4 regions of the Nocardioides nitrophenolicus genome follow, and region 1 is predicted to be linked to each of the others. Evidence: riboswitches for the same ligand, from Rfam matches in the RefSeq annotation. Region 1 holds a riboswitch; each other region holds the start of a gene.

Evidence for each region. A riboswitch is a leader RNA that binds a small molecule or an ion and turns the genes downstream of it on or off. The one in region 1 is predicted to bind cobalamin.
Region 2: linked by a shared signal. The riboswitch ahead of cobN (cobaltochelatase subunit CobN) and the one ahead of JOD66_RS09990 (ABC transporter substrate-binding protein) in region 1 are both predicted to bind cobalamin.
Region 3: linked by a shared signal. The riboswitch ahead of JOD66_RS13255 (ABC transporter substrate-binding protein) and the one ahead of JOD66_RS09990 (ABC transporter substrate-binding protein) in region 1 are both predicted to bind cobalamin.
Region 4: linked by a shared signal. The riboswitch ahead of JOD66_RS24370 (ferredoxin-like domain-containing protein) and the one ahead of JOD66_RS09990 (ABC transporter substrate-binding protein) in region 1 are both predicted to bind cobalamin.

The regions. Positions count from the first base shown of each region.
Region 1 covers NZ_JAFBBY010000001.1:2,034,221-2,037,698, reverse strand. Annotated here, with positions in the region: gene JOD66_RS10000 (FecCD family ABC transporter permease) at 1-232, opposite strand, end outside; gene JOD66_RS09995 (class I SAM-dependent methyltransferase) at 229-1,017, opposite strand; gene JOD66_RS09990 (ABC transporter substrate-binding protein) at 1,014-2,054, opposite strand; cobalamin riboswitch at 2,122-2,306, opposite strand; gene JOD66_RS09985 (PadR family transcriptional regulator) at 2,342-2,971, opposite strand; gene JOD66_RS29055 (AAA family ATPase) at 2,985-3,478, opposite strand, start outside.
Region 2 covers NZ_JAFBBY010000001.1:5,043,309-5,046,786, reverse strand. Annotated here, with positions in the region: gene cobN (cobaltochelatase subunit CobN) at 1-2,200, opposite strand, end outside; cobalamin riboswitch at 2,236-2,355, opposite strand; gene JOD66_RS24270 (hypothetical protein) at 2,372-2,920, shown strand; gene JOD66_RS24265 (AMP-binding protein) at 2,887-3,478, opposite strand, start outside.
Region 3 covers NZ_JAFBBY010000001.1:2,725,269-2,728,746, forward strand. Annotated here, with positions in the region: gene JOD66_RS13250 (FecCD family ABC transporter permease) at 1-24, opposite strand, end outside; gene JOD66_RS13255 (ABC transporter substrate-binding protein) at 24-1,028, opposite strand; cobalamin riboswitch at 1,086-1,290, opposite strand; cobalamin riboswitch at 1,392-1,608, shown strand; gene JOD66_RS13260 (ribonucleoside-diphosphate reductase subunit alpha) at 1,726-3,478, shown strand, end outside.
Region 4 covers NZ_JAFBBY010000001.1:5,064,633-5,068,110, forward strand. Annotated here, with positions in the region: gene JOD66_RS24365 (precorrin-8X methylmutase) at 1-623, opposite strand, end outside; gene JOD66_RS24370 (ferredoxin-like domain-containing protein) at 620-1,456, opposite strand; cobalamin riboswitch at 1,515-1,685, opposite strand; gene JOD66_RS24375 (Nif3-like dinuclear metal center hexameric protein) at 1,723-2,844, shown strand; gene JOD66_RS24380 (zinc ribbon domain-containing protein) at 2,841-3,478, shown strand, end outside.

The sequences.
Region 1 (3,478 bases):
CCGCGCCGCAGGCCGCCGCGAGGATGCTGCGCGGCAGGCGCAGCTCCCACACGATCGCCGCCCGCAGGCGGGAGAGCTCCGCCGGCGGACCGCCGAGATGCTCGCGCACGACGGCGAGCACCTCGCCCACCGACAGGTCGGCGGGCCCCACGATCGTCGCCGTCGCCACCGAGAGCAGCACCAGGGCGGTGCCGACGACGACCGCGGTCGCCAGCCGGAGCCGGGAGGTCAAGCCACCCCGTAGACGACGAAGTCGTCGAAGAGCTGCCACACCGTGCCGTGCTCGGCGAACCCGGCCTGCGCCAGCGCCGCGAGCCGGAAGCCGACACCGGTCGCCTCCGGCGCCGGCCGGTCCGCGAAGCGCCGGTCGCGCTCGGCGACCAGCTCGGCGTACCCGGCGCGGGCGGACAGCTCCGACCACCAGGTGTCCCACGGCTCGGCGCCCCGGTCGAACGCCGCCTCCTGGGTACGCCGGTCGTGCTCGGCCGCCCAGGAGCGCAGCCGCGGCTGCCGGTGGTCGTAGCGGAAGTGGTCGCCGTCGAGCAGGACGCCGTCGTCGGCGAGCAGGTCGCGGGCGTCGCGGTAGGCCGCGACCAGCTGGGCGGGCGAGAGCCAGTGCAGCGCCGTCGTCGAGACGACGCCCGCGACCGGCTCGTCCCCGACGTGCGCCCGCAGGCGCTCGACCCAGCCGTCGGCGGTGAGGTCGTCGTCCACGAAGGCCACCCGGTCGCCGTACCGCTCGCCGGCCTCACGGGCCAGCGCCAGCAGCGCCGGGTCGTGGTCGACGCCGAGCACCCGCGCCCGGGGGAAGCGCTCCAGCACCCGGAACGAAAGCGAGCCGGGCCCGCACGCCAGGTCGACCACGACGGCCGGCTCGCCGCCGCACTGCAGGTCGAGGACGTCGAGCATCGCGGCGAAGCGGCCCTCGCGCTCGGCGATGTACGCCGCCTGCTGCCGGTCCCAGCGCTCGAGCAGGTCGGCGCTGCTCACCCCGGTCACCCCGGTCACCCCGGTCACCCCGCCAGCCCCAGGTCGCGCAGGCCGGCGGCGAGCTGCTCGATGCCGTCGACGTTGCGGATCGACGGGTCCATCGTGGTGCCGTCGAGAATGATGTAGCGCCTCTCCTTGACCGCGGTCAGCCGACGGGCGACCGGGTCGGACTCGAGGAAGTCGATCTTCGCCCGGGCGCTGTCGCCGTCGCCGCCGCGGCCCAGGTCGGCGAGCACGAGCACCGTCGGGTCGCGCTCGAGCAGGCTCTCCCAGCCGATCTCGGGCCAGTACTGGTCGGAGTCCTCGAACGCGTTGGTGGCCCCGACCGCACGGGTCATCAGGCCGGGTGCGCCGCAGCAGCCCGCGATGTAGGGGGTCTTCGTGGCGGCGTACCACCACGCGAAGGTGATCTCGCCCGTGCCCGCGGCCTGCTGGGCCGGCTGGGCCGCCTCGGCGCGGCGCCTCAGGTCGGCGACCAGCTCCGCGCCCCTGTCGGGCACGCCGAACAGCCGCGCGATGTCGGTGATCTCGGCGTACTGGTCGTCGAGGGTGAGCCGGTGCTGGACCTCGGCCTCCTGCCCGGCGCACTCGCTCGGCGACTGGTACGTCGGCACGCCGAGCTCGGTGAACCGCCCGCGGTCGGCGATGCCCTCGTCGGTGAAGGTGTAGTCGAAGGTGGTGTAGAGGAGGTCCGGGTCGCGGTCGAGCACCGACTCGAAGGACGGGAACTCCGCCGCGAACGGCTCCACCTTCGCCCGCTCGGCCTCGAGCGCGGGCAGCACGCTGTCGTCGCTGATGGCGTAGCCGGCCATCCGGTCGCCGAGGCCGAGCGCGAGGAGCAGCTCGAGCGCGGGCTGGTTGACGGCCACGGCCCGCTCGATCGGCGCGGTCACGGTCACGTCGACGTCACAGTTGGCGAGCCCGACCGGGTAGCCGGCGTCGGAGGTCGGTGGCGCGGCCGCGCCCGGGTCGTCGGCGTCGGTGGAGCCGCAGCCGGTCAGCGCGCCGAGCAGCAGGACGCCGCTCAGGAGCAGGGCGGAGGAGGAACGGGTGGGGTGGCGCATACGGGTCTCACCGTCGTGGTCCGCAAGCCCGGGTCGCGGGGCCTGTCCATCGGGTTCGCGCGGTCCGGTCGGTCCGCGGAAGCCAGCAGGTCTTCGGACTCGGGATCCATCGGACGGGGCGCCTTCCCAGACCGGGGTCCAGTGGCTGGCTACTGCCTGCTCCGCCCGTCACCCTCACCGCTGCGCGTCAGCTCCGGACTCTCACCGGATTCCCTGGCCACTGGTGGCTTGACTGGCGTTCGGAGCCTAGCAGCGCCCGCCGCGCCGGTGGTCGGTGGCGGTCGGGCTCAGCCGCCGAGGAGCGCCCGGTACCGCTCGCGGTCGGCGTTCATCTGCCAGCCCGGGTCGTCCGCGGGCGGCGTCCAGGTCGTCGCGTCGAGCGCGAGTCGGCCCGCCTCGAGCTCCTCGATGGTCTCGCGCAGCCAGGCCAGCTCGGCCACCGCGAGATCGAGCCACATCACCACGCCGCGCAGGGCGTGCGGCGGGGCGTCGCCGGGCTCGGGCGGGGTGGCGAGCCGGGCGACCAGCTGCTCCAGGGCGACCCGTCGGCGTACCAGGGACCGCAGCGCGTTCTCGGGCGGGACGAGCGGAAGCAGTCCGAAGGCCGCGCTGAACGCCTTGCGGTCGACGACGCTGACCTCCTCGAGGCCGGCGGTCACCAGGCGCTCGAGCTCGGTGCGCCCGGTCGCCGTCGACTCGTAGACCGCAACCTCCCGGCCGCCGTCGTCGAGGTCGTGGCGCACCAGGAAGCCCTGCTTGGTCAACGTGGCCAGGCCGTTGTAGATCGAGCCCGGGTTGAGGTGGGCCCAGTCGTCGACGCTCCACGACAGCAGCTCACGGCGGATCTGGTAGCCGTTGACCGGCTCGAAGAGCGCGACCGCGCCCAGGAGCAGCATCCGGGTGTCGTGGGCGGCCATGGTCCCCAGTCTCCTACGCGTCCGCGGCGAGCCGGGCGGCGAGACCGTCGCGTCCCACGCCGAGCTTGCGGTAGGCGCGCGAGAGGTGCACCTCGACGGTCTTGGTGCTGAGGAACAGCCGCTGGGCGATGTCGCGGTTGCGCAGCCCGGTGGCGGCCAGCTCGACGACCCGTCGCTCGGCCGAGGTGAGCGCCGCGACGCCGGTCGTCTCGATCCGCCCGGCCCGGCCGCCGGCCAGGGCGAGCTCGGTGGTGGCCCGCTCGGCGAGGCCGGCCGCGCCGAGACGGTGCGCCAGCTCGCGGCCGATCCGGAGCTGCTCGCGGCCCTCGACCCGCCGTCCGGTACGACGCAGCGCGGCGCCCAGCGCGACTCGCGAGCGGGCCTCCTGGAGCCGGGCCTGCGACCCGGTGAGTACCTCGACCGACCGCTCCAGCTGGGCGATCCCGTCGTCCGCGGCGACCTCGCCGACGGTCCGCAGCGCCTGGCCGAGCATGCTCGCCGCTGCCT
Region 2 (3,478 bases), 3.0 Mb from region 1:
CGGCCTCGACCCGGTCGACCTCGGTGGTCGGCGCCTCCGGCGCGAGGCCGAGCGCGGCCCGCAGCCCTGGTACGGCGTGCGACTGCCCGCCCCACACCTGCGCCGCGCGCAGGATCGCGAGCACCAGGTTGACCCGTGCCTCCCCCTCGGGCGCCTGGCCGAGCACGTGCAGGCCGTCGCGGATCTGGACGTCCTTGATCTCGCACAGCCAGCCGTCGACGTGGAGCAGGAAGTCGTCGAAGTCGTCGTCCTCGGGCTTCTCCTCGAGGCCGAGGTCACGGTGCAGCTCGGCGGCGTGCATGAGCTGCCAGATCTCGCCGCGGATCGCGGCCAGCTTGGCCGGGTCCATCGCGGAGATCTTGTCGTACTCCTCGAGCAGGCCCTCGAGCCGCGCGATGTCGCCGTAGCTCTCGGCGCGCGCCATCGGCGGGACCAGGTGGTCGACGATCGTGGCGTGCGCGCGGCGCTTGGCCTGCGCCCCCTCGCCCGGGTCGTTGACGAGGAAGGGGTAGATCAGCGGCATGCTGCCGATCGCCGCGTCGGTGCCGCAGGACGCCGACAGCGCGGCGTTCTTGCCCGGCAGCCACTCCATCGAGCCGTGCTTGCCGAGGTGGACGACGGCGTGCGCGCCGAAGCCGTGCTCGACCCAGCGGTACGCCGCCAGGTAGTGGTGCGAGGGCGCCAGGTCGGGGTCGTGGTAGATCGCGACCGGGTTCTCGCCGAAGCCGCGGGGCGGCTGGATCATCAGCACGACGTTGCCGGCCCGCAGCGTGGCGAGCACGATCTCGCCGCTGTCGTTGACGAACAGCGTGCCGGGCGACTCGCCCCACGCCTCGACCATGTCGCCGCGCAGGTCGGCGGGCAGGTCTGCGGTCCAGGCGTCGTACTCGGCCTTGGTGATCCGCACGTGCGCGTCGGTGAGCTGGCCGGAGGTCAGCCACTCCTCGTCCTGGCCGCCGGCCGCGATGAGCGCGTGGATCAGGGTGTCGCCGGCCTCGGTGTCGTCCTCGAGATCGAGGACGCCGAAGCCGTCGCCGACGTCGTACCCGGCGTCGCGCAACCGGCGCAGCAGCCGCACCGCCGAGACGGGCGTGTCGAGGCCGACCGCGTTGCCGATCCGGGAGTGCTTGGTGGGGTAGGCGCTGAGCATGAGCGCGATCCGCTTCTCGGCGTTCGGCACCCGCCGCAGCCGCGCGTAGTTCACCGCGAGCCCGGCCACCCGGGCGGCGCGCTCCGGGTCGGCGACGTACGACGGCAGGCCCGCGTCGTCGAGCTCCTTGAACGAAAAGGGCGCGGTGCTGATCCGCCCGTCGAACTCGGGGATCGCCACCTGGTTGGCGTAGTCGAGCGGCGAGACGCCGTCGTCGGAGGCGTCCCACTCGGCCCGGCTGCTGGTCAGGCACAGGCCCTGCAGCACGGGGATGTCGAGCGCGGCGATCCGCTCCACGTCCCAGGTCTCGTCGTCGCCGCCCGCGCTCGCGCCGGCCGGGACGCTGCCGCCCGCGGCGAGCACGGTGACGACCAGCGCGTCGAGCTCACCGAGCGCGGTGAACAGCTCGTCGGGCGCGGCCCGCAGCGAGCCGGCGAAGATCGGCACCCCCACGGCCGACCCGGTCGCGTCGATCGCGTCGCACAGGGCGTGGACGAAGGCGGTGTTCCCGCTGGCCTGGTGGGCGCGGTAGAAGAGGACGCCCACCCGCGATAGTCCCTGCTCAAAAGCACCGGTTCTCGGGGCATCTCGGTGCTTTTGAGCAGGGACTATCGCACCAGGCCGCTCGACCAGGCCCCAGGCCGGGATCACCTCCGGGGCCTCGAAGCCCTCACCGGTGAGCAGCACCGTGTCGGAGAGGAAGGCGTGCAGCTGGGCCAGGTTCCGCGGGCCGCCCTCGGCCAGGTAGCGGTGCGCCTCGGCCGCGAGCCCGACCGGGACCGTCGAGGTCTCCATCAGCTCCGCGCTCGGTGTCTGCTCGCCGCCGAGCACCACCAGCGGACGCCCGGTGGCCCGCAGCGCGGCCAGCTCGCCGTCGTACTGCTGGGGGGAGCCGAGCAGCCGGACGACGACCAGGTCGCTCCCCTCGGCCAGCGCGACGAGGCCGTCGAGGGTCGAACGGTTCGGGTTGGCCCACCCGTAGTCGGCCCCGCTCGCCCGCGCGGACAGCAGGTCGGTGTCGGACGTGGACAGCAGTGCGATGCGCGCCATGACGCTCAAGGCCTCCTCGGGGTTCTCGCCCCTCATCGGTAGGTGTGTCCGCGGCCAGTGTCTGGCTGCCCGCCGCCACGAGGGCGTCGGGGTCACAGTGGCGGAACCGCCCCGGTCTCACACCGGGTTCCTGGGCCGCGGACCTGTGGGAGCTCAGCCTACGGTGGTCCCATGCAGGATCAGCAGGCGCCCGGCATTCCCGTGGCCGTGCACGGCCACCCCAACCTGGACACCCTCCTGCTGTGGCACCCCGCGGTCCGCACCGACGCCGACGCCGTCGGCGCCCTGGCGAGCCGGATCGCGACCCGCGGCGGGGTGCGGGTCGTCGTACCGACCTGGGAGGACGGGCGCGACCTGCTCCGCTCGATCCGCTACGCCCGCGGCTCGGCCGTGCACCCGCCGGACCACCTCACCGTCGTCGGGTACGGCGAGGCCGGCATCGCCGCGCTGAGCCTGGCCCAGCACCAGCGCCGCCTCGGGATCGGCCTGCGCCGGGTGACCTGCGTCGACGGCGGCCCCGACTTCACCGACCCGATCAGCGGCCGGCCGCTCGGCGTACCGGCGGCGCGGCCGGACGCGGTCGCCACCGAGGTCGACGTCGTCGCGTCGGCGGACCCGGCCTGGGCAGAGGCGACGGCGACCTCGTGGCAGGCCGCGGGATGGGCCGCCACGCTCGTCCCGGCCGATCAGTTCACCTGGCGGGTCAGCCCCTCCCAGTAGGGCGCGCGGAGCTTGAACTTCTGCAGCTTGCCGGTCGCGGTCCGGGCCAGCTCGTCGCGGAACTCCACCGACGTCGGCGCCTTGTAGCCGGCCAGCCGGTCCTTGCACCAGCGGATCAGCTCGGCCTCCATCTCGAGGCCGGCGCTCGTGTCGGGGGTCAGTACGACGAGCGCCTTGATCGTCTCGCCCCACTTCTCGCTCGGTACGCCGATCACCGCGACCTCGGCGACGGCCGGGTGCGAGAACAGGGTGTCCTCGACCTCGATCGAGGTGACGTTCTCGCCGCCGGTGATGATCACGTCCTTCTTGCGGTCGGCGATGGTGAGGTAGCCGTCGTCGCCGAGGTAGCCGCCGTCTCCGGTGTGGAACCAGCCGTCCTTCAGCGCCGCGGCCGACTCCTCGGGCTGCTCCCAGTAGCCCTCGAGGATCACGTTCGAGCGGGCCAGCACCTCGCCGGCTCCCTCCTCCGACTCGTCGATCGCCAGCCGTACGCCGATCGCCGGCGCCCCGGCGCGGGTGAGCCGGGTGGCGCGCTCCTCGGCCGAGAGGTCGTCCCAC
Region 3 (3,478 bases), 690 kb from region 1:
GGACGGCCGGGCCGCCTGCAGCATCAGCCCAGCGGGGGCAGGTCGGCGAGCTGGGCGCCGACGGAGACGGCTCCGTCGGCCAGCCGCACGCCGGGCGTGGACTCCGAGAACGGGATCACGACGTATCGCTTCGCCTTGACCGCGCGCAGGTTCTTGAGCACCGGGTCCTTCTCGAGCATCGCGATCTTGTCGTCGGCCGTGGACCAGCTCGCGTCGGCCAGCACGATCACGTCGGGGTCGGACTTGACGACCCGCTCCCAGCTCACGTCGGCCCAGCCGCCCTCGACGTCGCCGAAGACGTTGGTCGCGCCCACGGCGTCGAGGATCAGCTGCGGGCCGCCCTCGCCGGCACCGGCGAACGCGGTCTTGTCGCCGGAGTCGAACCAGAAGACGTCCAGGCCGTCGCCCGGCTTGTCCGCGGCGAGGGTGTCGAGCTGACCCTGCTGCTCCCTCTCCAGCGCGTCGGCGCGCTCGGGGACGCCGAAGACGTCGGCGACGATCTCGATCTCGTCCCACACCGAGTCGAACGAGACGTCGGCGCTGGGCTTGTTCTCGCCGCAGCCGAAGAGCGAGAGGAACGAGCCGATGCCGAGCTTGGTCAGCTCGTCCTGGGCGCCGGCGTTGTCGGCGTCGAAGGCGCTGGCGTACGACGCGTAGACGAAGTCCGGCTTCGCGGCGAGCAGGGTCTCGTTGTCGGGGTACTCCTTGGCGAGCACCTTCACCTCGTCGTACGCCGGCTGCCACTTCTGCGGCACCGCGTCGTCGAGGTACGCCGTGCCGGCCATCCGGTCGGACAGGTCGAGCGCGAGCATGACCTCGGTCGCGCCCTGGTTCATGGTCACCGCGCGCTCAGGCGGCGCGGTGATGGTCGAGGTGAAGCCGCAGCTGCTGGCCTTCACCGGGAAGCCGGTCGTGGTGGCAGGGCCCTTGTCCTCGGCCTCGGGAGCGCCGGCGCACCCGGCGAGGAGGAGCGGCAGGGCGGCCAGGGCAGGCAGGAAGCGGGTACGACGGAACGACGTCACGGTCACTCTTTTCGGGTCCGAGGCTCTTGCGCGAAGCCTGTGGTGCGGGTGTGTCGCGGACCCTCGAGATCCACGGCCAGCAGGTCTTCGGACTCGGGATCGACCGGACGGAGCGCCTTCCCGGAGTCGGTCAGCCGAGTGTCTGCTGCCCGCCACCAGTGGCGTGTTGCCCCGCCCGTCACCCTCACCGCTGCGCGTCAGTCCCGGACTCTCACCGGGTTCCCTGACTCACGTTGCTTCGTGAGCACGACTGGCGATGCGGACGCTAGCACGCGCCGCCCGGGCGCTCTTGGTGGGATATCTCACCTCCGGGGCACCCGACACGCCGACACCAGATCTAGGTCCCACGGATCTGAGCAACCACTACATATGGTGGTTCTCGTAGCTGGTTCCTCGCCCCACCCAGGGGCGCGGAGGCAAGAGGGAACCCGGTGGAAGTCCGGGACTGCCCCGCAGCGGTGAGTGGGAACGACCGCCGTCACACAGCACTGGGTCGCGACGTGCGACCTGGGAAGCGACGGCCAGTAGGACTCCTTTCGAGGAGACGCCCGCGAGTCCGAAGACCTGCCAGCGCACCGCGCCCGCCGGGTGCGGTGGTCCGAGGCCTCGTGGGAAGGCCGACGGCTGAGCAGGCGCCTGCCGACGACGGGGCGCCTCCCCTGCTGTCGTCCCCTCGCGAGCCAGACTCCGAGGGGAGAAGCCAGTGACCGTCACCGAGTCACCCACCCGCACCACCATGACGGTGCGCAAGCGCAACGGCGAGACCGAGAGCGTCGACGTCACCAAGATCGTCCGCGCCGTCGACCGGGTCAGTGCCGACCTGCCCGACGTCGACCCGATGCGGGTCGCCACGCGCACCATCAGCGGCCTGTACGACGGCGCGACCACCGCCGAGCTCGACCGGCTCTCGATCCAGACCGCGGCCGAGCTGATCGGCGAGGAGCCGGCGTACTCGCGACTGGCGGCCCGGCTGCTCGCCGGGTACGTCGACAAGGAGGTCCGCAACCAGGGCGTGGCCTCGTTCAGCCAGTCCGTCGCGCTGGGCCACGCCGAGGGCGTGATCGGCGACGAGACCGCCGCCTTCGTCAAGGACAACGCCCGCAAGCTCGACTTCGCGATCGACGAGGACGCCGACCGCCGCTTCGAGTACTTCGGCCTGCGCACGGTCTACGACCGCTACCTGCTGCGGCACCCGACGACCCGGCTGGTGCTGGAGACGCCGCAGTACTTCCTGCTGCGCGTGGCCTGCGGCCTGTCCCGCACCCCGCAGGAGGCGATCGGCTTCTACCGGCTGATGTCGAGCCTGGCCTACCTGCCGAGCAGCCCGACGCTCTTCAACTCCGGCACCCGGCACACCCAGATGTCGTCGTGCTACCTCGTCGACAGCCCGCGCGACGAGCTCGACTCGATCTACGCGCGCTACCTCCAGGTCGCCCAGCTCTCGAAGTTCGCCGGCGGGATCGGCATCGGCTTCTCCCGGGTCCGCTCGCGCGGCGCGCTGATCCGCGGCACCAACGGCCAGTCCAACGGGATCGTGCCGTTCCTGCGCACGCTGGACGCCTCGGTCGCCGCGGTCAACCAGGGCGGGCGCCGCAAGGGCGCGGCATGCGTCTACCTGGAGCCGTGGCACCCCGACGTCGAGGAGTTCCTCGAGCTGCGCGACAACACCGGCGAGGACGCCCGGCGGACCCACAACCTCAACCTGGCGCACTGGATCCCCGACGAGTTCATGCGCCGGGTCGAGGCCGACGAGACGTGGTCGCTCATCGACCCGAACGAGGCGCCGGAGCTGCCGGACCTGTGGGGCACCGCGTTCGACGAGGCCTACCGCCGGATCGAGGCCGAGGGCCGGTACGTGCGTCAGGTCAAGGCCCGCGACCTCTACGCCAAGATGATGCGCACCCTCGCCCAGACCGGCAACGGCTGGATGACCTTCAAGGACGCCGCCAACCGGTTCTGCAACCAGACCACCGACACCCCGGGGCCGCGGCAGCCGGTCGTGCACCTGTCGAACCTGTGCACCGAGATCATCGAGGTCTCCTCCGACGGCGAGACCGCCGTGTGCAACCTCGGCTCGGTCAACCTCGGCCAGCACCTGCTCGCCGGCGGGGTCGGTGGGGTCGGTGGTGCCGATCTCGACTGGGACAAGCTCCGCGCGACCGTGCGCACCGCTGTGCCCTTCCTCGACCGGGTCATCGACATCAACTACTACCCGAGCCCCGAGGCGGCGGCCTCCAACCCGCGCTGGCGGCCGGTCGGCTTGGGCCTGATGGGGCTGCAGGACGTCTTCTTCGCGCTCGGCCTGCCGTTCGACTCCCCGGAGGCCCGCGCGCTGTCGACCCGGATCTCGGAGGAGATCTACCTGACCGCGCTCGAGGTCTCCTGCGAGCTCGCCGCCGTCCACGGCGCACACCCGGCGTACGACGCCACGCGGGCCGCCCGCGGCGACCTGCACC
Region 4 (3,478 bases), 3.0 Mb from region 1:
ATCGCCGAGCCGCCGCGGCGCCCGCGGACGGTGACGAACGGGATGTCGATGCCGTGGTCGTCGGCGAAGGAGGCGAGCGCGTCCTTCGACTCGGCGGCGCCGATGAAGCCGACCGGGCAGCCGACGATGGCGGCGGGCCGGGGGCCGCCGGCGAGGATCAGCTCCAGCAGGTGGAAGAGGGCCGTGGGGGCGTTGCCGATGGCGACGACGGCGCCGTCGAGCAGCGGCTCCCACAGCGAGACGGCGGCGGCGGTCCGGGTCGTCGACCAGGCCGCGGCGAGGGCCGGGACCCGCTCGTCGGTGAGGAAGCAGTGCACCGGGTTGCCGGCGGGCAGCCGGCCGGCGGTGATGCCCATGGCGACCATCCGCGCGTCGCAGAGGATCGGCGCGCCCGCGTCGAGCGCGGCCCGCGCGGCGGTGACCAGGCGCGGGTGGATGACCAGGTCCTCGACGAGATCGGTCTGGCCGCTGCCGTGGATCATCCGGACGGCGACCTTCTCGGCCTCGGCCGGCACCCGGGCCAGGTCCGACTCCCGCCGGATGGTCGCGAACGAGTCGACGTAGATCGCCGGCCCGTCGGCGATGTAGTCGTAGCGGCGCGGGGGAGCGGTGAGCTCGGTCATCGGTTCTCCTCGGGGATGAGCACGCCCTGCCACGGCGTGACGATCACGGTCGGCGCGGTCCAGGCCGCGATGGTGGTCGAGTCCAGCCCGTCGTCGGGTACGCCGACGTGCCGGCCCCCCGCGACCGGGCCGAGGGGGAGCGGCCCGGTCGCGGCGGTGGCGCCCGGCGCGGGTGGGACCGCGGGGGCGAGGGGACGAGCGAGCTCGGGCACGTGCCATGGCGCCTCCGGCCCGGTGCCTCGGGCGGCGAGGAAGGCTCGGGCCACCGCGAGCAGCGCGGCGGGTGCGTCGGCGAGGGCGACCACCTCGCCCCACCCCTCGCCGACCCGCAGCTGGGCGGTGCCGCCGTCGAGCGCGACCAGGCCGAGGTCGAGGTGCTTGTCGGCCAGGTCGCCGCGCCCGTCGTCGAGGGTGAACAGGAAGCGGCCCGGGAGCGCGGCCACGGCATCGTCGGCGAGCAGCAGCGCGTCGAGCGCGGCCAGTACCGGGCGCAGGTCGGCGCGGCCGCCGGCGAGGCCGGTCTGCGGTGACACCAGGACGTTGCGTACCCGGTCGTGGGTGCGCGAGGGGAGCAGACCGGTCGCCTCCAGCGCGGCGAGCGCGGGCCCGGCCAGGGAGCCGTCCGTCGCGAGGGGCATGGCGCGGACCTGCAGGTTGGCGCGGCCGGTGACCCGGACCCGGCCGTCGCCGTACTCCTCGGCGACCGCGGCGAGCGCCCTCAGCGCCGGGAGCGGCACCCGGCCGCCGGGGACTCGGATCCGCACCAGGCCGCCGTCGTCGGCGGGCCAGGGGTGCACGATGCCGGGGCACCGGTCCGGACGGCTGCGCGCCATGGTGGAGGTCCTTCGAGGCCGGGGCTCCTCGCGATCGCCCCACATCGACCTCGCGACGGTCGGGCCGCAAGGGCCAGCAGGTCTTCGGACTCGGGATCATCCGGTGCGGAGCGTCTTCCCAGATCTCCGAGGAGATCCAGTGACCTCGTGCTCCGCCCGTCACCCACACCGCTGCGCGTCAGTCCCGGACTCACACCGGGTTCCCTTCGCTGGCACGGGCACCTTACCAAGCCCGGTGCTCGGGCCGGCTCGGTAGCCTGACCGCCATGCCCTCGCTCAAGGACGTCGTCGACCTCGTCCACGGCTGGTACCCGCCCGCGACCGCCGACGGCTGGGACGCCGTCGGGCTCGTGTACGGCGACCCCGAGCAGCCCGTGAAGCGGATCCTGCTGGCCGTCGACCCCACGCCCGAGGTCGCCGCGGAGGCGGCGGAGTGGAAGGCCGACCTGCTGCTCGTGCACCACCCGCTCTTCCTCAAGGGCGTCCACGGGGTCGCGGCGACCACCCCCAAGGGCCGCACCCTGCACGCGCTGGCGAAGGCCGACTGCGCGCTGCTCACCGCCCACACCAACGCCGACCAGGCCGTGGGCGGCGTCTCCGAGGCGTTCGCGGTCGCGCTCGGCCTCAAGGACCTCAGCCCGATCGTCCCGGCGCCGGGGGAGCCCTACGACAAGCTCACCGTGTTCGTGCCGGCCGACGCCGCCGCGCCGGTCCGGGCCGCGGTCGCCGAGGCCGGTGCCGGCCGGATCGGCGACTACGACTTCGCCTCCTTCACCAGCGCCCCCGGCGAGGGCCGGTTCCGTCCGCTCGACGGCGCGAACCCGATGATCGGGACCGTCGGTGAGCTGGAGACCGTCGAGGAGGTGCGGATCGAGGTCGTGCTCCCGCGGGACCGGCGCACCGAGGTCGTCCGCGCCATGCTGAGCGCGCACCCCTACGAGGAGCCGGCGTACGACGTCGTGGAGGTCGCCGACCCGCGGCTCGCCGGCGTCGGCACCGGCCGGATCGGCAGCGTCGAGCCCACCACGCTGGCCGGCTTCGCCGAGGCGGTGGCGGCCGCGCTCCCGCCGACCCACCACGGCGTCCGGGTGGCCGGCGACCCCGAGCGCCCGGTCAAGCGGGTGGCGGTCTGCGGCGGCGCGGGCGACTTCCTGCTCGACCGGCTGGCCGGCTCCGGCGCCGACGTCTACGTCACCAGCGACCTGCGCCACCACCCGGCCGCCGAGTTCCTCGAGAAGGGCGGACCCGCCCTGGTCGACGTCGCCCACTGGGCGGCCGAGTGGACCTGGCTGCCGGTGGTCGACCAGCTGCTCCGCGAGCGGCTCGGCGACGCGGTCGAGACCCGGGTGAGCGCGATCTGCACCGATCCTTGGACAATGCACCTGTGAACGCCGATCCCGCCGTCCAGCTCCGCCTGCTCGACCTGCAGGCCCTCGACTCCCAGGTCGACCAGCTGCGCCACCAGCGCACCAACCCGGCGCAGGCCGCGGAGATCAAGGACCTGCTCGGCAAGCGGGCCGACGTCGACGGCCGGCTGCGCGACCAGCGCATCGTCGTCGACGACCTCGCCGTGGCCCAGGCGAAGGCCGACGCCGACGTGGAGCAGGTCAAGGCGCGACGCACGCGAGACCGCGACCGGATGGACTCCGGCGCCATCACCGACCCCAAGGCGCTGGAGCGGATGCAGCACGAGCTCGCGTCGCTGGAGCGCCGGATCTCGACGCTCGAGGACGAGGAGCTCGAGGTGATGGAGCAGCTCGAGGAGGCGCAGTCCGCGCTCGCCGAGCTCACCTCCGCGATCGACGACCTCGACGGCCGGCTCGGCACGCTCACCACCGCCCGCGACGAGCGGGTCGCCGAGCTCGACGCCGAGATCGCGTCCGTCTCGGCGGGCCGCGCCGAGATCGTCGCCGCCATCCCCGAGGACCTGCTCGCCCTCTACGAGAAGCTGCGCGCCAGCAAGGGCGGCGTGGCCGTCGGCGCCCTGCGCGCCCGCCAGTGCGGGGGCTGCCAGCTCAGCCT